2 regions of the uncultured Alteromonas sp. genome follow, and region 1 is predicted to be linked to the other one. Evidence: riboswitches for the same ligand, from Rfam matches in the RefSeq annotation. Region 1 holds a riboswitch; the other holds the start of a gene.
The links. Region 1 has a riboswitch for manganese ahead of AAC006_RS12670 (manganese efflux pump MntP family protein). Riboswitches for the same ligand answer to the same signal wherever they lie in the genome.
Positions count from the first base shown of each region.

Region 1 (7,902 bases):
GCAAATTGGTAACCAGCAGAAATCCAGATGACATCCCAGCTTTTGTAGAGAAGATTAGTCAACTCATTGCTTAGGTTTGTAAAGTGAGAATATAAACTCACAGGTAGAATTTTAAGCGAGCAAGTAATTAGCGTTAACAGGAGTATGCATGTCTAGTCAGAAAACAGGTTCAAAGGTAATTGTAATAACCGGTGCGTCAAGCGGGATAGGCAAAGCGACTGCACAAGCACTGGTAGATGAAGGTAATAAAGTTGCCTTAATTGCCAGAAGTGAAGACAAGCTTAACGATTTGGTGGCAGATCTTGGCGAGGCTAATGCCTTTGCCGTTACTGCCGATGTGAGCGATTTCAATGATTTAGAGAAAGCATTTAGCAAAGTGGCTCAGCATTATGGCCACGTAGATGGAGTATTTGCAAATGCCGGTACAGGTGCAAAAAGTGCCGGTATTGAGAACGGCGACGTTGCTGAATGGAAAAGTATGTTAGGCGCAAACGTGAACGGCTTGCTGTACACCGCAAAGCTTGGGCTTCCTTTGCTGAAAAAGACTAAAGGTCACTTTATTCTAACAAGCTCGGTGGCAGGGCGTATTGCTTTAAAAGGCTCGGTTTATGGCGCAAGTAAATGGTTTGCCTACGGTTTTGGCCAAAACTTAGCGGAAGAAATGAGAGAGTGGGGCGGTAGATGTACCACAATTTGCCCTGGAATGGTGAACACCCCTTTCTTCGATGAGCCCAAGGAAGACAAACTTCAGCCCGAAGATATAGCAAAGTCGGTTGTGTTTGCCCTTTCAGCTAACGATTCGGCCTGCGTACGAGAAGTGTACGTTATGCCAACATCGTAAATAATGTAACAGGCTCAATTGCCTACAAGTTCGCAGTAGGCATATAGCAGGGGATGTAAGAAATCCCCTGCTATATGCATTGATGATTCAAAGTTTTCACAAGTTTGTCGTTACATTTGCCTCCACTCTTATCTACTCAATCTTCGGTCAAATCCGGAAGTGGAATTTGGGAGTTGAATTTGACAGTTGAATTTGGCAGTTCAACAAACGCCTAGCGTATTTTAAGCGAGAATGAAATTATTCAAACAGCTCAATATTGGTAAGGAATACATATGAAATATTCAAGATTTGCAGCGATGATAGTCACCTCTACCATCGTCATGTTTATCATGATGTACCTAAACACTTATGCCATTTCCCATATTTGGTTTAGCGAAACCCGTACTTATATGGCGTTGTATATGGGCGCGGGAATGGCAATCATCATGCTCTCGTTTATGTTGGGTATGTATACCAATAAGAAACTGAACGCGTCTATATTCATTGCTGCAATCGCCTTGTTTGCGGTGTGTTTATACTTAGTTCGGTCACAAGCAACTGTTTCAGATTCAGCGTATATGAAGGCGATGATCCCTCACCATTCAATTGCAATTCTTACTAGTGAACGGGCAAATATAGAGGATACTCGAGTGCGTGAACTCGCTGACAATATCATCTTAGCGCAGCGCAGAGAGATAAAAGAGATGGAGTGGCTTGTTAAGGATATTGAGAGCAACGGAAAAGTTACTTCGGCAGCTGAAGCTGAAAAGCGTTCTGTGCCGAATTTCGAGGCAAAACTAAATCCAGAGGTTAATTAGGCATGCAACGTGACTAACAATGGAGCGGGGAACACTTGCTCCGACCAATAACGACTAACGCAAGTGGGCGTACAATGCTCTATACGCTAACCGGCAGTATTCGTTAATCACTATGAAAGGGGCGAGCATGCTGTCTAGGTCGCCCTTGATTTAGTGAACTATAGATAAAGCTGAGTCTATGAAGAAGACAGTTAGCGATTACAGATATGTGCAACTACGTTAAGTAGCGGCATTGTTATAGTGTCGTATTCTAAAAACTATTGAATTCTAAAGAGTATTGAATTCTAAAGAGTGTGGGTTGCAAAAATCCACATACCCACCGAAATAAGTATGACTCCACCAAATGTCTCGGCTCGTTTGCCTATTAAAGAGCCCATTAAACTACCCAGCATAATACCTATCGTTACCATCAAAAACGTGGCCAAACCAATTAAGCCGGAGGCCGTCATGATATTTACATCAACAAAGGCAAGGCTTGCGCCAACCGCCATTGCGTCTATGCTAGTACCAAACGCAGTCACACATAGCAAAATAAACGACTGCTTTTGCGTTTTACTTTCATCATCAATGGCAGGTTGAAAGCTTTCAAAGACCATATAAACGCCTAAGCCGGTAAGAATAATCAACGCAATCCAATGATCCCACGCTTCTACATAAGAAGAAGCTGCATGTCCTATTATCCAACCTATAACAGGAGTGATTGCTTCTATTAAACCAAATGTAAAGCCGACTTTGATAGCAAAGCTAAAACGAGGATTCTTTATTTTGACACCCTTACCTATAGCGGCAGCAAAAGCATCAGTAGACATAGCAAAGGCAAGTAAAATGAGAGCAAAGATACTCATACTTCAAAACTCCGGTCAGGCAATATTGAGTCCACGATAAAACCACACGCCTGACCTTAGGGCATGGAAATATCGATGGTCTCGCCAACCAAGAGGTGTTTGTACCATGGTCATGTGACCAATTATGTTGACACAAACTTTTCCATGGATAATGGAAACAGGCTACTCCCCAACGAAGTGTAAATAATAATATAAATTTTGGAACCAAAGCAACTTGATTAAGCACAAGATTTGCTTAGTAATATTTAAGTTAGGTGGCGCGTTGCGATTTTCTCAAAAGAATAAGCGTCTACTAGTCACATCAGACGCGTTAAACCCGCTTGATGCGTATACCGTCAGTTTCCCCTTGGTGATCACACGATATGGGGGCCGAGTATTTACTGTAGACACCACCGGTCCCTATATAAATAATCAAAAAATAAACTGTGCCTGAGAGTGATAATCTACCGCCATAGCAATTGATAACGCAGTAATATTGACGATAGAGAACCCGAACACTTGTCGTGCCCAACCTTCAATATTGATATCGCGGCGATATCCTCGCAGTGCCATAATCAACCACCATAAGCTGGTGGAAAATGCGACTGCCAAAAAGCCCACACCCGTATAACCACTAATTGGCAACAGCAGCGTAACCATGGCATATACCGCAATGTATAATACGATGTGTTGCTTAGCTTTTGCGATGCCTTCTGCCACCGGCAATACCGGTATATTGGCAGCTTCATAATCTTTGAAACGGAAGATAGCGATGGCATAAGAATGGGGCATTTGCCATATACTGAACATCACTAGCAAAATCGCGGCGGCGGTGTCGAACTCAACGGTTACTGCACAGTAACCTACCACGGGCGGTACCGCGCCAGATAAGCTACCAACAAGGGTGCCATACACAGAGTTACGCTTCATGTATAAGCTATACACGCCTACGTAAACCACATAACCTAAGGCAGCGAAAAGCACTGCCGTAAGATTGGTGTAAAAAGCCAGTAAAGCGAAACCAGCAACCCCTAGCACTACACCGTGCCAGAAGGCTGCTTTCAACGACATTTCGCCGGTGACAGTCACTCTAGTGCGTGTTCGCTGCATTTTGGTGTCGATGTCGCTGTCTATGCAATTGTTAACTGCACATCCAGAAGCCACCACTAAAGACAAGCCAATCAAGGTCGCTACCATCAAAGGCCAGTCAACATCCCCGCGGGCGGCAAGTAAAAAACCACCTGCTACGGAAATTAAGTTGCCCATGATGATACCGGGCTTGGTGACCGATAAATAGCGTCGAAATATCGCGTTCATTTTACTGTTTACCTTGTTACTTATGCATAATGAATAGCAATACGCTAATACATCATCATCGCGTTAGACTCGTAAATTATCCAAATAGACAGCCCTACTACCATGAAGATAATAAGTGCGCTGAATAAAAACGAAATGGTACTGGCTCTGCCGTCTTCAGTCACAAAGTTAAGGTGAAGAAAGTACTTCAGGTGAACCCAAATTTGTACAAGTGCGAAAACGACGATGCTCCACAGGGTAGTTACTTTTGAGAAGTCGCCTTCCATAACCATAACAAATGGAATAAGCGTCAATATCACCGATAGCACAAAGCCAATAAGATAAGTTTTTACGCTGCCATGCTCGGCAGCGTGATTGACTGAGTTTGCATTGTCATCGTTAGCACTATTTCCCGCTAAGGCACTGGTGCTAAATTTATTAGAACGATGGCCTGTCATTATATTGCCCCCATTAAATACACCACGGTGAATACGCAAATCCACACAATATCGAGGAAATGCCAGAACAAGCTTAAGCAACTCAGGCGCGTTACGGTTTTTTCAGGTAAGCCTCGGCGGGATACCTCGATGAACAAAATGGTCATCCAGATAAGCCCCGACGTAACATGAAGCCCGTGTAACCCTACTAGCGAGAAAAAGGCGGTAAGAAACGCACTTTCTTGAGGGCCATTGCCATGTACGATTAAGTGATGGAACTCATATACTTCCATGCCGATGAACGTCGCACCCAAAACCCAGGTGATAGCTAACCATGCTAACGCACCGCTTTTGTTTTGCTTGTGCGCACAAATCATGGCGAAGCCGAAGGTGATACTACTAACGAGCAGGGCAGCGGTTTCAACCGCCACAAAGTTTAGTTCGAAAATATCTTTACCAGATACCCCGCCAGCGGTGTTCATAAATAACACCGCATAAGTGGCTAAGAATGAAGCGAATAACAAACAATCGGTCATTAAGTACAGCCAAAAGCCGAATACCGTATTGTTTTCGTGATGTTCGTGGTCGTGGTCTAAAGCGTGCTCTTCGTGAATATCGTGAGCTATATCATTTGCTAGTGCGCTCATACAGACGCTCCTTTCGCATTGGCAGCTAAATGCGCGTGTTCAATTTTTTCAATCTCATCTACCTGAACGTAGTAATCAACATCAGAGGTGTAACAACGCTTAATAAATACACCTATTCCAGCAATAAGCCCAACAGCAGCTAACCACCAAATATGCCAAATAAGCGCAAAGCCCATTACCGTGAAGCTCATACTCATAAATACACCCGCAGAGGTATTCTTCGGCATGTGAATAGGCGCGTATTTCTCAGGCTTTTGATAGGAATCGCCACGTTCTTTTGTGTCTGTCCATGCATCGATATCTTTGATGTGTGGAATATTGGCGAAGTTATAGAATTGAGGCGGAGACGCCGTGGACCATTCCAGTGTGTGTCCATTCCACGGATCGCCTGTGGTATCGTTAAGCTTGTCTTTGTTTTTAAAGCTTATGAACAACTGCAATAATTGGAAGAAAATACCAAGGGCAATAACAAACGCACCTACTGCCGCAATGTAGAGCCATAGGTTCCAGTCAGGGTTATTGGTGTGATTAAGCCTGCGGGTCATGCCCAAGAAGCCCAGCACATACAAAGGCAAGAACGCCATCATGAAACCAATTTGCCAGCACCAAAAGGCGGCCTTACCGGTTCTTTCATCAAGCTTGAAGCCCATGGCTTTCGGGAACCAAAATGCAAAACCCGCTAAGTAACCAAATACTGCACCACCAATAATGGTGTTGTGGAAATGAGCAATCAAAAATAAGCTGTTGTGAAGCACATAGTCGGCACCAGGAATAGCCAATAGCACACCGGTCATTCCACCAATGGTAAAGGTCACCATAAAGCCCAATGCCCAAAGTACAGGCACGCTGAGTACCAATCGGCCACGGTACATGGTGAATAACCAGTTGAATAGTTTCACCCCTGTCGGCACGGCGATGACCATGGTCATAATACCGAAGAACGCATTTACATTGGCGCTTGAGCCCATGGTAAAGAAATGATGTAGCCATACCACAAAGCCTAAAATAGCAATTGCGCCCGATGCATACACCATAGAGGTGTAACCGAATAAGCGTTTTGCCGTAAAGGTTGAAATAACTTCTGAGAAAATACCAAAAGCTGGTAGCACCAAAATATAAACTTCAGGGTGGCCCCAAGCCCAGAATAAATTAATGTACATCATAGAGTTACCACCTGCTTCGTTAGTGAAGAAGTGGAAGTCTAGATAGCGGTCTAGTGTTAGCATGGCTAGCACTGCCGTAAGAATAGGGAACGACGCGGCAATAAGGATATTTGCCCACGTGCATGTCCACGTGAAAATTGGCATTTGCATCAATTTCATGCCCGGTGCACGCATCTTAAATACAGTCACTAAAAAGTTAACCGCAGTAAGTAGCGTGCCGAGCCCTGATATCTGCAAGGCCCATATGTAGTAGTCGACGCCAACCCCCGGGCTTAATTCAAGCCCCGCTATTGGCGGATAAGCTACCCAACCTGTTTTTGCAAATTCACCTATACCTAATGAAATATTAATGAGAATGGCGCCGCCAGCGGTAAGCCAAAAACTTAAATTATTCAAAAAGGGGTAGGCAACATCACGAGCACCAATTTGCAGCGGCAGCACAATGTTCATTAAACCAATCATAAATGGCATGGCCATAAAGATGATCATAATCACGCCGTGGGCGGTGAAAATTTGGTCGTAGTGTTCCGGTGGCAAATAGCCAGGCGCACCATTAGTCGCTACCGCAAGTTGGGTACGCATCATAATGGCGTCGGCAAAACCACGTAGTAACATCACCATAGCCAGCACAATGTACATAATGCCTAGATGTTTGTGATCCACAGACGTGATCCAGTCATTCCACAGTGTGCCCCACTGCTTGTATTTTGTAATGAGTAGCGCAATAGCAATACCCACTACAGCAATCACTGCCAACGTAACCATAATAATAGGTTCGTGGTAAGGCACTGACTCTATAGATAATTTACCTAAAAAAGACATAATTATTCGTTAACCTCTTCATGATGACCCTTGTGAATATCAGGCATAGCTTTTTTCATACCTGTAGCAGCGTTATTAGGCTTGCTGTAAAAATCCATTGAGCCGTGGTCTTTCATATATTTCATTAGTATTTCGTGGAATAACCCATCACTTACATCGCTGTAGTAGGTCACAGGGTGATTTTCGGTCGGTTCTGCGAGTTCTTTGTAAGTGCCAGAAGTTAATACTGTATCTTCTTGCTTAACCTTTTGTACCCAATCGTCGAAATCAGCTTCAGTAGGGGTGGCAATAGCATCGAATTTCATGCCCGAAAAACCAGCGCCACTGTAGTTGGATGAAATGCCTTTAAACGTACCAGGCTCATTTGCAATGAGGTGTAACTTGGTTTCCATTCCGGCCATTGAGTAGATTTGACTGCCCAATTGAGGAATGAAAAATGAGTTCATGGCGTTCTCAGAGGTAATTTTGAAGGCGATGGGTTTGTTAGCAGGAAAAACTAATTCGTTAACCGTAGCAATGCCTTGCTCTGGGTAGATGAATAGCCACTTCCAGTCTAAGGACACCACCTCTACAGTGAGATGCTCACCTTTGCCTTCGAGCGGCGCGTAGGGGTCTAACGCTTGCGTTGAACGCCAAGTAATAACGCCTAGCGCAATAATAATGAGTACCGGAACCGACCATACCAAGGCTTCAATTTTGGTAGAGTGGGCCCATTTCGGGGTGTAAATTTCAAAGTCGCGACTGGCGCGATATTTCCAAGCGAAATAAAGTGTTAGCACAATGACGGGGATCACAACAATGAGCATAAGAATGGTGCAAAGAATGATGAGATTCTTTTCATCCACACCTACTTGCCCTTTAGGATCGAGTACGCCGCCGCTGCAACCGGCCAGCATCAGCACGATTGTGGTAAAAGTTAATTTAAAGAGGTTACGAATAGACAAAAATATTTTTCCTATAACCCGTAAGTTCAAGGGAGTGCGGCAATTAGCCAGCGCAGATAAACAGCACCGACGAGCAGCAAAATAAGCAGCAAATAGAGCATCGATATGTATATCGAAGACAATAGATAGCC
Region 1 is NZ_CAXBMP010000015.1:42,780-50,681, forward strand. It holds gene AAC006_RS12655 (type 1 glutamine amidotransferase domain-containing protein) at 1-74, shown strand, start outside; gene AAC006_RS12660 (SDR family oxidoreductase) at 149-841, shown strand; gene AAC006_RS12665 (DUF305 domain-containing protein) at 1,114-1,638, shown strand; gene AAC006_RS12670 (manganese efflux pump MntP family protein) at 1,923-2,483, opposite strand; yybP-ykoY riboswitch at 2,491-2,666, opposite strand; gene cyoE (heme o synthase) at 2,895-3,770, opposite strand; gene cyoD (cytochrome o ubiquinol oxidase subunit IV) at 3,824-4,216, opposite strand; gene cyoC (cytochrome o ubiquinol oxidase subunit III) at 4,216-4,842, opposite strand; gene cyoB (cytochrome o ubiquinol oxidase subunit I) at 4,839-6,827, opposite strand; gene cyoA (ubiquinol oxidase subunit II) at 6,830-7,771, opposite strand.

Region 2 (7,902 bases), on a different contig from region 1:
ATCTGTCGCTAAAAAATCGACAACACTTCAGCGGCCTTATTGATTACTACGGCAGTAAAGTGCGGCGCTTCAAACGCTCACAGCAGCACCTGTGGTTACTGTGTCATCTGACAGAGCGCATGCAACTTGCACTGGAGCGCCTGACGGATGGGTTTGTTTACCATATCCGAAAACAACAGGAAGCCGCCAACGCCTTTGCACAACAAGCAGTGTTCCTGTCCTGGCAGTCAGCTGCGGACAATGTCACGAAAGCGGCAGAGCTACTTCACCTGTTTGTTGACGAGAATATTGATGACAATCAGCCCTTCTCAGTAGTCAGACAACAGGCATTGAAGGTCACGAATGACAGGGATATCCAGACCCTCTGCCTTTACCTGAAAAAACAGAAACGGACCGTGGAAGAGTACCAGTGGCAACATTACGATGAACAATGCAATCTCCTGGAGCAACTGTTAAGGCAGGTGTTCTTGTGCCTTGAATGTGAGGCCGGTAAAGGCTCAGAAGCCGTCGTCGCCCAACTTCAAAAGATGCAAACGGAAATCGTATCCGGTGAATCACTGATGACAATGGATACGTCGCTTATCCCCAAAAAGCACCTCCCATGGCTGGTGAAACAGGATAACGTTAATCCGCAACGTTATGAATGGCTGCTCTACCGGCAGTTAACTTCACGACTGAACGGACGTATTTATCTGTCAAATGTCACCAAATACCGGGCACTGGAAGACGACCTGATCCCCCAAACATCGCAGGATGCACTGCTGGCCTCATCAACACTGGACAGACTAAAACAACCTGTTGACGCATTGTTACAGGAGAAACAACATCGACTGGAAAGCGCGCTCAAAGACGTGGCGCGCCATATTGATGAGGGAGATAATCGCAATGTAATCATGAAAAATCGCTCGGGCACCCGCTGGCACCTGCCAACAAAAGGCGCTACATCTCTGGTCAACAATCCCTTCTTTAAGCGAATGCAGCCAGTCGGTATCGCGGATGTCCTGCGGTATGTTGAGCGCGAAACCAGGTTCATGCGAAGCCTGACACATGTGCTGCCAATACAAAAACAGGGAACTACTCATCAGGATGATTTACTGGCCATTCTGATTGCTAACGCCACTCACCGTGGTGTGTATGGTATGGCGCAGATCTCCGACCGCAGTTATGAACACCTGAGTACAGTACAGGCTAACTATATCCGACCTGAAACGCTGCATGATGCCAGCGACGTGATCAATAATGCGGTGGCTTCATTACCCATCTTCCGCCACTACCATATTCAGGAGGACCAGTTGCACGCCAGTGCGGATGGTCAGAAATTCGAAACCCATCTGGAAACGTTTAAAACCCGGTATTCCTCAAAGTACTTCGGTACCAATAAAGGGATCACGGCCATGACTCTGGTGGCCAACCACAGCGCCCTCAATGCTCGGATCATCGGCTCTAACGAGCATGAATCACACTATATTTATGATCTGCTGCAATCAAACAGCAGCGATGTCAAACCAGATGTGCTCTCGACAGATACGCACGGTGTCAATCATGTTAACTTCGCCTTATTGGATCTATGCAGTTACAGCTTTGCACCTCGATACGCGCAGTTCAATAGTGTCATCAACGATCTGTTTGATGTGACTGAAAGTGAACAAGGCAGCACCATACTGGCGCTAAAGAAGCCTATCAGAACGAATGTTATTACAACGGGATGGCAAGATATCAGGCGTATTGTTCTGTCACTTCAGACAAAGCGGACGACACAAGCAATGCTGGTGAGAAAGCTGTCTGGTTACCCTTCTGGACACCCAATATTACAGGCTCTGACGGAGTATAATCGACTGGTTAAAGCGCAATATTTACTTGACTACATCGACGATGCCAGTTTGCGGCAGTATGTGCAACGTGCCCTGAACCGGGGAGAAGCATGGCACTTCCTTAGACGAGCCATTGCGTCGGTGAATGGTGATCAGTTCCGTGGCAAAAACGAGTCTGAAATCGCTATCTGGAATGAATGCGCAAGATTGCTTGCCAATGCGCTCATCTACTTCAACTCCGCGATACTGAGTCATCTTCTGGGACACTTTGAAGCGACAGGTGATGAAGAAAAAGCGGCTATCACTCGTGCTGTTTCGCCCGTTGCATGGCAAAATATCAACTTAAGCGGGACGTATAACTTCACCAATACCGGAAAATTGCCTGATATTAGTGAAATTACGAAGCCAATCGTGGATGATTAAGCTTGGAAACGAAAGTAACCCACAGCTGGAGGCTATATAATACAAAGCCTGTAGCATTCTATGTTACTTTAGAGGGGAAAATCCCTAGAACCCCATTAAGCTCACCGAGGATATCTAAGGTGAGTATTCGCTTTTCAACATCTTGCTGTATTCTTCGTTCAGAGAGTACATTCAACCTTGCTGCTGGCTTATCATTGAGCTGTAACACTGAGGATAATGTCAAGGTAACTTCAAGCTCTTTGAGACCTGATACCTCGCCGGTTCCCAAAAAGTTCTCTAATTCAACCCCTGCATTCAATGCGGGTTTAAGCGCTGCCGTTTTTGACTCTCCGTCTATAACACGTTGTTTAAATTCAAATTCATACAAACTTGGATTGTTGGCAAGTGTTAATCTAATAGCGTCCTCAAGAGTCAGCGTTTCTCGTATGGGCGCTTGGGCACTTTTGTCTACAAATCTGTTGGTTTTCGCCGCATGAGCGGTCGGTGGACTGAGTAATAAGCCCAGTATGCAACTGCACACAATGGCAGATGCATGCCCGAAAATAGGAAACATTTTCATTGGAATATCCTAATAATTTATCAATGTTTAGCATCGCGAGTGTTATCAGCGCGGTTCTATCGAAAAAACGTACTAGGAAGTAATTTTGGGGGGGCGAAGTAATCGGTTAATAGGTGCGTCAATTACCGCATCTAAATAGTTGAAATTGTGAACTGAAACCACTGTTTTCAGACTGTTGATATGACTCTGACTGACCCATTGTGCATGTGTGCCATGGCAGTGGCCGCAATGGTGACAATCAGCAGGATTGTGGTGCTCTGCACTTACTTTATCACTGGTTTCATTGGTAGACAGCTCAGACTGTTCTTGCTTGTGTTCTGAATGCTTATGCTCGTGTTGCAAGTGCTGAATGTCTATTGCATGAAAATCTAACGAATTCGCCACAGCAGAAAACGACTGAAAGAGTATCAGCGAGATCACGATGTAACTTATGCGTTTTAGATTTTTCATGTATGAAAGTTTACCAAGCCTAATTCACTTCGTCACGACATTGCTCATTAGCAAACTCCAGCTCAACTGTCGTATGTTCAAATTTATACTTTTCTAACGAACTGTGTATGTTTTCTTTGAGTGATTGGAGGAGCTCAAGACTGACATCTTCATCAAGAACAAGATGGACCGTCATTACATTACGCTCACCGTCTAGAGACCAAATATGAAAATGATGAAGATCACTTACCTTATCGTTTGCCAGTAAATCGCTTCGAATCTTTGAAAGCTGTTCTTCATCGGGCGTTGCTTGCAAAAACAGCATTAGGGTTTCTTTGAGATTGCGGAACACATTGAAAAGGATGAACAAAGTAAAGCCAATGGATAAGATTGGATCTAAAATAGGCCAAGGCTTAAACATTAAGACGATGGACACGATAAATACTGCTACCCAACCAAGCACATCTTCCACCAAATGCCAGTTGAGGACTCGCTCATTTAATGAGTCTCCCTCACTCAGTTTGTAAGCCGCAAAGCCGTTTACTGCCATCCCAAAGACAGACAATAAAACCATCCCTTCAACTTGGGGCATTTCAGGCTCAGCCAAACGAGGGATCGCTTCAAGCAATATCCAAATGGAGCCTACCGTCAGCACAATACCGTTAATCAATGCACCGAGTAAAGAAAACCGTTTGTAGCCGTATGAGAATGTTTGGTTAGAATCTTTATCGCTAAGCTTGTTTAACCCCCAAGCAGTGCCAATCGACAAACTATCGCCCAAGTCGTGGACAGCATCTGCCATAATAGCGGTGCTGTTGGTAAGCCATCCACCAATAAATTCAATAATAGTGAACACCACATTTAAGCAAAAGGCCCAACCAATACGTTTAGACGCGTTGGCTGAATTTACGTGCGAGTGTGAATGGTTATGATTGTGCATTTCTAATTTTTTCCAATATGGCTTTGTTTTCGGGTGAAATAGGCATTGGCTTGAATGGACTCACGTTTGCCCCACCAGTATTGCCCTCAGGCAATAAGCCAATTGGAGTTTTAGTCAGCGAACCTATCATTCTAAAAATTTGTCCAAATATCTCTTTAAGGTCGCGGCGTTTTATTCCAAATTTAAGCATTTCATAATGCACTCGTGTGTGGTGGTATGTTGAGTACTGACCGATAACATGAGCATCCTCTAAGGCCTTAAATCCTGCTTTATTGTCATTGTTCGAAAGGGATTTATGCGCGGCGCTCAGTTTTTGAAGTATGTAAGGTTTTGCTGCTTGAGTGAAATTCATACGATCTCTCCATTCGTCGAGCTGTTTTCACGGAATTCCTGTCTGGCGTCTTTTAGAATTAAGACTGCGCCTCGTAACACAACGATAGAAACAATAAAACCTATGACCAAATCAGGCCAACGAGTATCGAATAGATAAACCATCGCACCCGCCAATATCACTCCTATGTTTGCAATGACGTCGTTTGCCGAGAATATCCAACTTGCTCGCATATGCACCTCGCCATTTTTTTGTTTTCTGATTATCGCCAAACATATAACGTTGGCGATAAGTGCAACACCGCCCATGCCCATCATAAGCATAGATTCAGGCTCACTTCCAAAGGTTGCGCGACGCGCTATGTCAACCAAAATTAATAGGCCTAATGCCAATTGAAAATATCCACTTACCTTTGCAGCATTGGCTTTGTGAACAATTGTTTTCCCTACTGCATATATACCAACACCGTAAACGACTGCGTCAGCCAACATATCAAGGGAGTCTGCAATAAGTGCCGTTGAGTCAGCGAGTAACCCTACACTCATTTCAATGATAAACATCACAGCATTGATGCCCAATAGCCAGTAGATAACTGCCTTTTGTTCTTGGTCTTTTATCTCAATTTCGCACCCACAACTACTCATAAAGACACTCGCTTTACTCACCTATGATGCGAGTGTAAACTCTATACTAGGTATAGAGTCAAGCTTTAGGCAAGGTAAAATGAAAATTGGGCTTCTGGCAGCTAAGGCAGGGTTAAGTATTCAGACAATTCGTTTTTATGAGCGTAAATCACTATTGGCTGCACCTGAGCGAACGGCATCGAATTATCGAAGCTACTCTGAAGATGCACTGAAGCAGTTATTATTTATAAAGCAATGTCGTGCATTAGATATGACAATCGAGGAAATTAAATTAGTACTGGAAACCCGAGCAAATCCAGAGAATAGCTGCGAAAACGTTAATACCACAATAGATAAGCATGTTGACGATATCGAACATCGGATAGCTGAATTAAAATCTCTACAAGAAACACTGATTTCAATTCGTACTGCTTGCGATCATGATAAGAAGGTTAAAGAGCGCGGGGTATTGCATCAGTTAGATAGCATTGCAGAGGCGAGGTCTTTTCATAGAGGTAATTAGTCTATATAAAAGTCAGCTTATGCATGTTGATGTATGCAACCACTTCAACTTGAAGTAGTTGCATTATCATATTGTTGAATTCTAAAGAGTGTGGGTTGTAAAAATCCACATACCCACTGAAATAAGTATGACTCCACCAAATGTCTCGGCTCTTTTGCCTATTAAAGAGCCCATTAAACTACCCAGCATAATACCTGTCGTTACCATCAAAAACGTGGCCAAACCAATTAAGCCGGAGGCCGTCATGATATTTACATCAACAAAGGCAAGGCTTGCGCCAACCGCCATTGCGTCTATGCTAGTACCAAACGCAGTCACACATAGCAAAATAAACGACTGCTTTTGCGTTTTACTTTCATCATCAATGGCAGGTTGAAAGCTTTCAAAGACCATATAAACGCCTAAGCCGGTAAGAATAATCAACGCAATCCAATGATCCCACGCTTCTACATAAGAAGAAGCTGCATGTCCTATTATCCAACCTATAACAGGAGTGATTGCTTCTATTAAACCAAATGTAAAGCCGACTTTGATAGCAAAGCTAAAACGAGGATTCTTTATTTTGACACCCTTACCTATAGCGGCAGCAAAAGCATCAGTAGACATAGCAAAGGCAAGTAAAATGAGAGCAAAGATACTCATACTTCAAAACTCCGGTCAGGCAATATTGAGTCCACGATAAAACCACACGCCTGACCTTAGGGCATGGAAATATCGATGGTCTCGCCAACCAAGAGGTGTTTGTACCATGGTCATGTGACCAATTATGTTGACACAAACTTTTCCATGAATAATGGAAACAGGCTACTCCCCAACGAAGTCTTAGATGATAGTATAAATCCGGAAACCAAAGCAACTTGATTTCGCTAAGGATTTGCATAATGTTATTTGAGTTTGGTCTCGCGTTTCTATTTCCTTGTAAGAATGAGAGTCTACTAATAAAATCATGTGCATCAAAATCGCTTGGTAATTAGACCGAGGGGTTTCCCTTTATAATCAAATCACACTAGTACAGCTGAGCTTGTTAAACTCCTTCCTGTTCAACTAAAGATGTCGTAAAGTGCTACTTGGCAAACCCATTTTATTAGATGTTTGTTACATCGAGGAAGCGGCTATAGATCAACAAGGTTGTGCGCGTTGAAACGAGAGAATCTAGAAAAAATATCAAGTATTTATTTACCTGGCTGGTATCCTTCTAGGATTGTCGATCGGAGTGAATTTTTCTGAGCAGTCGCAGATTTTAGAGCGGGTTTTGTGGCTCTTATTAGGCATACTACTGTATACAACTTTTACTCAAATCCCTTTGGGGCACCTCAGATATGCATTCTCTGATATCCGCTTTATCGAATCAGTAGACGTTATTAGTTGAAACATTCAATGCCTCCTCGTCGCTCGTTTCCGACATTAGAATCTTAATGCTTTATCGACCGCTTTACCAAGGAGTCTCTACTAGTCATCAGGGTAACGGGTAACTTTAAATACGGATCAATATGGGCGACATGGTCGGCTTCAGGCATTTCGCAAAATTTGATAACAGTCAGCAGTCAAATTCTTGTTCCAATTAAAGAGGAGCAGTTCTCGGGCAAGCTCCCCGCATTTAGGGACACCAGCTCCACAAAATCTATTTCACTTACCTAGTCAGCGTCCCTAAACCGCTTTATTTCAAAATAATAGTCTGCATAAGTAGCTCCTTTCTTTTTCAACTCTAAAAAAGGCTACTGCCTATATTTCCACACACCAATAACCATATCAGTGCCAGTGCTTTTTGTAGCCATTCCAAGTGTGAAAGAGCCATCCTTGTGAAAATATAAAGAAGTAGCTTCACTACAGTCTTTAGCCTTGTATTCGTTCACTAAATCTTGACGGAAAAACATTCGTCTATTGTCTTTGTCTTTGTCTTTGTCTTTGTCTTTGTCTTTGTCTTTGTCTTTGTCTTTGTCTTTGGGCAATAGAAATAGAGCCATTGAATTTTTTGTATACCAATGATTTCCTTTACTCAAACCTTCAATTCGCTGTACTGTGAAGCCGGCAGTAGCTGATATGTTAGAGGCTATATCAATAGCTTCAGGTTCAAGTAAAATTAAAGAGTAAAGAAGAGTATTTTCGGTAACACTCGCGGGAAAGTCGAATTCATTCAATTGAACGCGATATCTTTGAGACGAATCAAAAGCGTTACTAATTTTGTCTCTTTGAGTGCTATCTAGGTACTTTGCATAAACATGAACGGTGGTTTTGCTCGCACAACCCGATAATAAAAGCACTA
Region 2 is NZ_CAXBMP010000048.1:189-8,090, reverse strand. It holds gene AAC006_RS20450 (Tn3 family transposase) at 1-2,234, shown strand, start outside; gene AAC006_RS20445 (hypothetical protein) at 2,293-2,793, opposite strand; gene AAC006_RS20440 (hypothetical protein) at 2,866-3,243, opposite strand; gene AAC006_RS20435 (cation diffusion facilitator family transporter) at 3,263-4,162, opposite strand; gene AAC006_RS20430 (DUF3703 domain-containing protein) at 4,149-4,514, opposite strand; gene AAC006_RS20425 (cation transporter) at 4,511-5,137, opposite strand; gene AAC006_RS20420 (Cd(II)/Pb(II)-responsive transcriptional regulator) at 5,217-5,639, shown strand; gene AAC006_RS20415 (manganese efflux pump MntP family protein) at 5,721-6,281, opposite strand; yybP-ykoY riboswitch at 6,289-6,464, opposite strand; gene AAC006_RS20410 (hypothetical protein) at 7,355-7,900, opposite strand.
Region 2: another riboswitch for manganese. It lies ahead of AAC006_RS20415 (manganese efflux pump MntP family protein); the one in region 1 lies ahead of AAC006_RS12670 (manganese efflux pump MntP family protein).